One region of the Cobetia sp. AM6 genome, then DNA from elsewhere that is predicted to be linked to it. Evidence: predicted binding sites of a transcription regulator. Region 1 holds the regulator's gene; each other region holds the start of a gene.
What was found. The regulator PhoB, encoded in region 1, activates phosphate uptake and scavenging genes when phosphate is short. The targets are predictions, from matches to a motif close to TGTCATANNNNTGTCANA.
Positions count from the first base shown of each region.

Region 2: CLAM6_RS15800 (PhoX family protein) is a predicted target of PhoB. The motif match lies at 1,210-1,227, and genes of this name have one in related genera.
Region 3: CLAM6_RS06750 (UTRA domain-containing protein) is a predicted target of PhoB. The motif match lies at 1,400-1,417, and genes of this name have one in related genera.
Region 4: CLAM6_RS11880 (alkaline phosphatase) is a predicted target of PhoB. The motif match lies at 1,484-1,501, and genes of this name have one in related genera.

Region 1 covers NZ_AP021868.1:4,158,114-4,160,316, reverse strand. Annotated here, with positions in the region: gene phoR (phosphate regulon sensor histidine kinase PhoR) at 1-951, opposite strand, end outside; gene phoB (phosphate regulon transcriptional regulator PhoB) at 959-1,648, opposite strand; gene ubiA (4-hydroxybenzoate octaprenyltransferase) at 1,872-2,203, opposite strand, start outside.
Region 2 covers NZ_AP021868.1:3,792,256-3,794,458, reverse strand. Annotated here, with positions in the region: gene CLAM6_RS15805 (3-deoxy-7-phosphoheptulonate synthase) at 1-1,062, shown strand, start outside; gene CLAM6_RS15800 (PhoX family protein) at 1,318-2,203, shown strand, end outside.
Region 3 covers NZ_AP021868.1:1,576,312-1,578,514, reverse strand. Annotated here, with positions in the region: gene CLAM6_RS06755 (putative 2-aminoethylphosphonate ABC transporter substrate-binding protein) at 1-319, opposite strand, end outside; gene CLAM6_RS06750 (UTRA domain-containing protein) at 465-1,178, opposite strand; gene CLAM6_RS06745 (putative quinol monooxygenase) at 1,514-2,146, opposite strand.
Region 4 covers NZ_AP021868.1:2,831,378-2,833,580, forward strand. Annotated here, with positions in the region: gene CLAM6_RS11880 (alkaline phosphatase) at 1-1,251, opposite strand, end outside; gene CLAM6_RS11885 (TerB family tellurite resistance protein) at 1,664-2,137, opposite strand.

The DNA.
Region 1 (2,203 bases):
CTCCTGCTCCTCACCGCGCAGAGACACGCTGGCATCGGCCTCGATGGAGAAGGTGTGGCGCCCCTGGGACAGGCCTTCGGCGTCGTCGCGGATATGGCCGAGCAGGGCGCTCATGTCGATGCAGCGACCGTTGTCGGACAGCTCGTCGGTTTCCAGGCGTGACAGGGTCAGCAGGTCCTCGACCAGGTGCTGCATGCGGTCGGTCTGGCTCTGCATCTGGCCAAGCCCACGCTGCCAGCGCGGTGGCAGGTCATCGGCGTAATCGGAGTAGGTCTCGAGATAGCCGGCCAGCACCGTCAGCGGCGTGCGCAGCTCATGGGAGACATTGGCCACGAAGTCGCGGCGCATCTCTTCAAGACGATAGAGGCGGGTGACGTCACGCAGCATGACCAGACGCTCGTTGTCACCGAACAGGGTGATGGAGATCTGCAGCGTCAGGTTGTCAGACAGCGGCGACTGGAGCGTCAGCGGCTCGCGGTAGGCCAGCCGATTGAAGTAGTCGATGAAGACGGGGTCACGCAGATAGTTGGTGATGTGCTGACCGCGGTCGTGGCTGGCCTTGAGACCGACCAGCTGCTCGGCCGCGCTGTTCCACCATTCCATGTCACCGTGGTTGTCCAGCATCACCAGGCCGTCGCGCATGGCCTCGGAGGATTCCTGGATACGGTTGAGGATGCTGCGCAGTCGCTCCTGAGCCTGACGCTGGCCCTTCTGGTAGCGGTAGAGACGATCGAGCAGGTCTCCCCAGACGCCATCGCCGGGCGGCGGCTCTTCATGGGGATTGGTGATCAGCCAGGTGTAGAGGCTCTTCAAGTGCTTGAGATGGACGAACAGATACAGCGAAAGACCCAGCGCCAGGCCCCAGCCCAGATGGCCCAGCAGGCCACCGATCAGGCCGAAGCCACCGGCAAGGTAGCCGAGGCGCCATAGCTCGTTGGTCCAATAGCGCATGAATCCCTCAGGCCTGAGCGCTGAAGCGGTAACCGGTGCCGCGGACGGTCTGGATCAGATGCTGATGGCCTGTGCCCAGCGCCTTGCGCAGGCGACGGATGTGCACGTCCACGGTGCGCTCCTCGACATAGACGTTGCCGCCCCATACCTGGTCGAGCAGCTGGCTGCGCGTGTAGGCACGCTCCTGATGCGTCATGAAGAACTGCAGCAGGCGATATTCGGTCGGGCCGACATCCAGCGAGTTGCCGTGGGCGGTGACGCGGTGGCTGGCCGGGTCGAGCATCAGGCCTTCGACTTCCACCGCCTCCTCGACCCCCTTGGGAGTGGTGCGACGCAGCACGGCCTTGAGACGGGCGACCAGCTCGCGCGGCGAGAAGGGCTTGGTGATGTAGTCGTCGGCACCGGCTTCCAGGCCTTGAATCTTGTTGTCTTCCTCGCCCTTGGCGGTCAACAGGATGATCGGCAGCTCCGAGGTGGTCTCGTCACGCTTGAGACGCCGTGCGAGCTCCAGGCCACTGGTGCCCGGCATCATCCAGTCCAACAACAGCAGATCGGGCTTTTCATCGACGACGATGGCGTGGGCGTCCTGGGCATTGTCTGCCTCCAGCACGCGGTAATCCGCCATTTCGAGGGCAACGGCGATCATCTCGCGAATCGAGGATTCATCGTCGACAATCAGTACGGTCTTGGAGCTCATCGCTAGATCCCATGCAGCAGTCGGCGCACGCGCCAGAATGACAAGTCGATGACGATTACAACCCGCTTATATGACAACGAGATGACAACTGCCAGCATGGCAGCTTGCACGCAAGCCTGCCAGCCGCCTTGGAGGCGCGGCAGGCAGGCATGAACCGTGGGCTGGGGAGCAATAGAGGGCAGGGGTCGCTTTAAATTAAATAATACTAATGTTTATGCAGGAGTCAGCTCATCGGCCAGGTCGCCAGGGCGATACCGGCGAAGATCAGCAGACCCGTCCAATGATTGTTGAGGAAGGCCTGGAAGCAGGGCGCACGCTCCCGCTCACGGATCAGGCGTTGCTGCCAGACGAAGGTGACGGCGGCGGCAGCCAGGCCCAGCCAGTAGAAGATGCCCAGCGCCAGCTGCAGGCCGATGCCGATCAACACCGCCAGCATGCCCAGCTGCAACAGGCCGATCATCAGCTTGTCGGCACGCCCGAACAGCACGGCGGTGGACTTGATGCCCACCTTGAGGTCGTCGTTGCGATCGACCATCGCGTAGGCGGTGTCGTAGG
Region 2 (2,203 bases), 370 kb from region 1:
GATGCCGCCCAGACACCGACCACACCCGGACGCATCAGTCGTGAAGCCCTGCCCAGCGCCAGCGAATTGCGCGAGCAGCTGCCGGTGGACGCCGACCTGGCCGGCCAGATTCGCCAGCATCGCGATGAGATCAACGCTATTCTCGCCGGCGACGATGATCGTCTGCTGGTGGTGGTCGGGCCGTGCTCCATCCATGATCTCAAGGCCGCGCGTGAGTACGCCCAGCGCCTGGCGGTGATCGAGCCGCAGGTGCGTGATCGCCTCAAGCTGGTGATGCGTGTCTATGTCGAGAAGCCGCGCACCACGGTGGGCTGGAAGGGGCTGGCCTATGATCCGCATCTGGATGGCAGCGATGACATGGCCACCGGCCTGCGTCAGGCACGCGAGCTGATGCGCGAGATCAACCAGCTGGGCCTGCCGGTGGCGACGGAGCTGCTGCAGCCGCTGACCGCCGCCTACCTGGAAGACCTGCTCGGCTGGGCGGCCATCGGCGCCCGTACCACCGAGTCGCAGATCCATCGCGAGATGGCCTCCGGCCTCGGCTGTGCGGTGGGCTTCAAGAACGGCACTGACGGAGGCGTCGAGGTCGCCGTGCAGGCCATCGGGGCGGCGGCGCATGGGCATCGCCATTTCGGCATGGATGACAGCGGACGTCCGGCGCTGATCGAGACCGCGGGTAACCCGCATACCCATGTGGTGCTGCGTGGCGGCCATGGCCAGCCCAACTATGACGCTGCCTCGGTGGCCGCCTGCCGGCGTGAGCTGGAAGGCGCTGGCCTGACGCCGCGCCTGATGGTCGATTGCAGCCACGCCAATTCCCGCAAGGACCACCGCCGCCAGAGCGAAGTGATGCTGGATGTGCTCTCTCAGCGTCTGGCGGGGGATGATGCCTTGATCGGCGTGATGCTCGAAAGTCACCTCAATGAAGGCAAGCAGGCCTTGCCGGCAGCGGAGAAGCTCTCCCAGCTGCGTCATGGCGTGTCCGTCACCGATGCATGCCTTGGCTGGGAAACCACCGAGCACCTGCTGAGCCTGGCCGCCGAGCGCCTGCGCGAGGCCTGAGATCAGGCGCCAGACTCGCGCCTCGATGGGAGGATGACGTCGCGCTTGCCTGATGTTTGCTGAATTTGTCGGCTTGTCCTGAAGTCCCCAGCGCCCAACGGTCGAAAGCCCGTTGGGCGCTGTCGTCTCTTGCCTTTGTTGCCCGTTCGTCACGGAATTGTCATCGGGCTCGCGTATCACTCTTGTTGCCTTCGGCATGCCCTCAAGGGGCATGCCTGAACAGAACAACCCGAAACCTGACTACGGGGAAGCGACATGAGCAAGGAAATCGAAGACCATCGCCTGCTTAATCCCAGCAGCAACGAGACGTTCTCATCCGTCATCGAACGACACATCTCGCGTCGTCGTGTCTTGCAGGGCGGCCTGGGCATGGCGGCTGCCAGCATGCTGGGTGGTTTCGGTCTTGCGGGGCTGAGCACCACGGCCAACGCCGCCAGCAGTGCTGCGGGCGAGAAGACGGCTCTGGCACTGGCCTTCGAATCGATCAAGGGTTCACGCACGGATGCAGTCGTGGTTCCCAAGGGGTATACCGCACAGGTGCTGGCGCCGTGGGGCACGCCGCTCAATGCCAAGGCACCCAAGTGGAGCAAGGATTTGGCGATGACGCCGGAGATCCAGCTCAACACCGTCGGCATGCATCACGATGGCATGCACAACTTCGCCTTGAGCGACGACACGGCCTCCAGCAACTTCCTGCTGGTCATGAACAACGAATACATCGATCAGGATGCTCTGTGGGCACCCAAGGGCGGTGCGACCAACGCGGATTCCGGCAAGCGTCCGGCCGATGAAGTGCGCACCGAGATCAATGCCCACGGCGTGACCATCGTCGAGGTCAAGAAGGCCAGCAACGGCAAGTGGGAAGTGGTGGGCGATTCGCGCTACAACCGCCGCTACACCAGCGCCAGCGAAATGAAGCTGAGCGGCCCGGTGGCGGGCAGCGATTACGTCAAGACGGCCTTCTCGCCGGATGGCATGCGCACCCGTGGTACCAACAACAACTGCGCCAACGGCTACACCCCGTGGGGCACCTACCTGACCTGCGAAGAGAACTGGCCGGGTTACTTCGTCAAGCGCAGCGATCGCCAGCTCGATGACAACCGCATCGGCATCGAGACCGAGCGTGGCCGCTATGGCTGGG
Region 3 (2,203 bases), 1.6 Mb from region 1:
GGGCATAACGCGACAGCATGCCTTCCTTCTCGAGCACCAGCAGGCTGGTCGCGGCCAGGCCCCACACCACATCCGCCTGCGGGTTGTCCTTCTCGGCAAGCAATCGTGCGGTGATCACGCCCGTGGAGTCGCGCACCCATTTGATGTCGATATCCGGGTGCGCCTGCTGGAAGCGCTCGGCATATTTCTGCAGATCATCGGACTCCACCGCGGTATAGACGGTGAGCTCGGTGGCCGCCTGGGCATTGAGGGAAACGACCAGACCAACGGCACTGGCCAGCAAGGAACGGGTGAGGAAGGAACGGGTCAAGAAGGACATCGGGACTCTCCAACGCTTGGAATGAATGGCTCTCACCATCTGGTATATACCAAGAGTATGAGCGGGCCGAATGACACCCCCGTGACAGTCAGTTGAAGGCCCGGTGAAACAGTGTTATCTCATATAGTGTCCCTGCAGCGCGGGCTCAGGGCTTGTTCTTGAGCGTGACGGTGATGCACAGCGCATTGTGCAGCCAGCGCTCTTCGTCATAGCCGATGGGACGATGCTGCTCATCGAAGGTAGCGCGACGTACGGTCAGACCGGGACTACCCATGGCGACCCCCAGCTCCCGGGCGGCCTGCTCCCCCAGCGACTCGGAGTAGAAGCGCAGCTCACGGTGGGCCAGCGTCAGGCCATAGCGCCCGCGCAGCTCCGCCCACAGTGACACCCCGAACTGGCCCTCCTCGAGCAGTCCCGGGGCACGCTCCGGCACCACCCACATCGACTCGCTGAGCACGGCGCGCTCATCCACGAAACGCCGGCGGCGAATATGATAGAGCGGTGTCTGGGCCGCCAGGCCCAGCGCTTGCGCAGCCGGTGGGTAGGCCTGAACATCGGTCAGCAGCACTTCCGTCCGTGGCCGCCGCCCCTGCGCCGTCACATAGTCATTGAAGCCGGAGTCACGCGTGGGGTCGTAATCCAGCCGCGGCGGCGACACGAACCACCCACGCCGATTGCTGCGATGAATGCGCCCTTCTCCCTCCAGCTGCCCCAACGCCTGACGCAACGTCACGCGCGTGGTATCGAAGCGCTCGGCCAGCACGCGTTCCGAGGGCAATCGCCCATCTTCAAAGGCATCAGGGTCCTTCAGCTGTTCGCGCAGGCGATCGGTAAGGTGGAGGTAATACGCATCACTCATGACGAGGGGTCCTGACCAAAGATGAAGGGGTTGCCACTACCGGGTAATAACACGGCGCCGCTTGCCCCGCCGGCGAAGAAAATGCCCGGGACTCTGCGCCGCCAAACGGCTGGACGCTCCAGAAACTATCACATTCGCGTGACTCGCACTGGCCTGCCAGCTTACGTGCCGCTGGCGCTGCAGGGTTTCATGACAGCCGCCTGGTTGAGCTCACAGGCGTGGATGGCGGTGGGATGACACGCTGATGTTCAAGGAGGGGGTGAACGCACAATGCGCAGCCTCTAAAGACTGCGCATCGCATGGGTAAACAGGAAACGAATGACCGGCGGGAGAACTCAGAACTCGCTGACGATATTCAGGTACTGCTGCATGTCCCCGACCATGGCCTGCTCCAAGAGCTTGCCTGTCTCGATGGCATAGGGCTGCTGGAAGTGAATGTCCCACAGGTCTGACTCCGTGCGCCAATGCTCGTATATCACCAGCGTGTCGTCCTGCCCGTCGATGGTATACAGATCAAACACGAGATTGCCCGGCTCCTCACTGCGCGTCTTCGCCACATGCGTGGTGAATTGCTGCAGCAATCGAGCGCGATATTCTTCCTTGATCTTGAAGATGAAGAAGATACTGAATACCTCATCTTCCGGCTGCACGTGCCTGGGGTTCGCCTCATGCAATGGCGCCGGGTCAGTATCGTTCAAGGGCATCACCTCGAATGGCGATGCCAACGCCGTGTCAGCCAGTTTCAGCAGGGCTTGCGCGTATGGCTGATTCACATGTGCCTGATGAGCTTCGGCGCTTGCCCAGCGCTCGTAGGCGAAGATGGTGGTGGGAGAATCCTTGGCCGCGAAGAAACGCATTTCCAGCATCTCCGGTTCAGCCGCTGAGCCCAGCTTGTTGTCAGCCAAGGCCTGCTTGAAGGTAGCGAGTTGTTCGGGCTTGACGTCAAATTTCACGATCAAGGTGAGCATGGAGATGCCCCTTATAGTCAGTGGTTGTCATAGGCCCAACGGCAAGAGCTGTTACGT
Region 4 (2,203 bases), 1.3 Mb from region 1:
ACCTTGCGGTAGTGCCTCGAAATCACTGAGCAGCTCGTAATAGGTCTGCTTCTGCTCATAGAGACTGTCCAGAATCGAGAAGTCACCAAAATTGAAATTGGGTGCGTAATCCTGATCTGCGAATGCAGGGCCTGATTTCTTCTGCGCTGCCGGTAAATTGGCGCTGGAATAACTGAAGCCGAATGCCCCCGTCTCATGGTCGGCCGTTACCAGGATTATTGTATCGTCTCGCTCTCGCGCCCAGTCATAGACACCTTGCACGGCCTCATCGAACTTGATCAGCTCATTGAGCATGGTGCCCGCATCATTGGAATGCGCGGCCCAGTCGATCTGGCCACCCTCGACCATCAAAAAGAAACCATCATCATCCTGTTCCAGCATTGACAGTGCTTTCTGGGTCATCTCATGCAGGGTCGGCTGCTGACGCTGTGGGTCATCATGGCTATCTCGATAGCTGATACCATCCGCCATACCCGAGTTGGCGAATAGCCCCAATACCTTGGTGCCATTGAGTGCGGCCATCTGATCACGCGTAAAGGCTAGCCCATAGCCTTGATCTGCAGCTTCCTGGAGCAGATTTCGTTCATCCTTGCGCTTGGAAGTTGGCGACCAGGCACCTTGCATCAGCGTCTCGACACTGCCCGCGCTTTCCCCCGGCTCACTGACGGACTGTGGCACGAAGTGACGCAACCCTCCCGACAGCATGACATCCGGCCCGGTCATGAGCATGTCTTCGGCAATGGCATTTTCCAGTGAACGATGCGGCTGGTGGGCGGCGAAGGCCGCCGGAGTCGCGTGGGTCAGGCGCGTATCGGACACCAATCCGGTGGCCTTGCCGACTCGTTTGGCAAGCTCGAGGACGGTTTCCACCCGATTACCCTCTGAATCTATGCCGATCACCTCGCCCCCGGTGAAGATACCCGTCGAGAGCTGAGTCGCTGAACAGGCCGAATCCACTACCACGGCATCTTCAGGGTGAGTCAATGAAGCGCCCACCACGCCTTCCTTCGCCAGCTGGTAGAGTGCCGTCGAACGCCCCTGATATATCGAATCTGGCGCACGATTGGCGTATGTCTCCAGCATGCCAACCTGCTGGGGCCCCATGCCATCGCCAATCATCAGAATGACATTCTTGATCTCTGCCGCATTGGCCAGCGGCATCCAGCTCATGCTTCCCGTCAGCGCAACGACGGCCCACCCTTTTCGACACCATCGTCCTTGCCGGTTCTGATGAGGCATCATCATGGTCATCTTCCGTGTTCCCTTGTCATTGATGGCATCCGTGTTACCCGGGCACATACGATACTCGTGCAAGTCTGTACGTCTGTGCTCGAACGGAGCGCTTGTTGGTCAGAAATGAATCGCGATCTGCTCACATGGCGGCACCCAAGGTGCCAGCTGGAGCATGCGCTTCACTATTGACGACGCAAGCAGAGCCGTCCATATGAATGGCTCGGTTACAGGACAATTCATGACGAAAGGATGACATAAAGATGTCATTTCAATGACAGCCGACACTGCGACCAGAAGCCGCAAACACGACGCCCCCGCTGCCATTGGCAACGGGGGCGTCTGCTTGAGGATGCCTGAATAGCGGTGTCTGGACAGGGGCGTCCAGGCAGGGACGCTTGGATAGGGGAGCGTATATAAGACGCCTGACGGATCAGGTGTCCGGCTGCGCCGCCAGCTTGGTGCGGATGAACTCGCTGTGGCTGACGTGTAGCAGGCCGGCAAGACGGCGGATGCGATGCTCTTCCTGCGGGTCCAGCTCGCCATCGGCGTAGGCCAGCTCCCAGAGCATGCCGATCAGCTCGCTGCGCTCCTCGAGGCTCATGTGCTCGTTGAGCTGCTTGACGAAGCGGTAGTGGTCCGTGGCCTGCTCGGCATCCTGCTCGGCCTGGGTCAGCAGGCTGGCAAGTTCCTCATCCCCCAGCGAGAAGCGCTCGGCCAGCTGGCGCGCCAGGGCTTCACGTTCGCGCACATCGAGATGGTCATCGGCGCGCACCACCTCGAACATCAGCACGGCCATGGCGAGTTCCGGCCCGGGCTCCTCGTTGGGGCGGGCGTTGCTGCCGGGCATCATCACCTGGCGGATGAGACGATTGATCTGACCGGCGACGGATAGCTGTGCTGGCATGCTGACCTCCAGGAACGGAAAATGTAGTGTCCTTGAATCCTTCATGAGGGCAGCGGCACGGGTTGC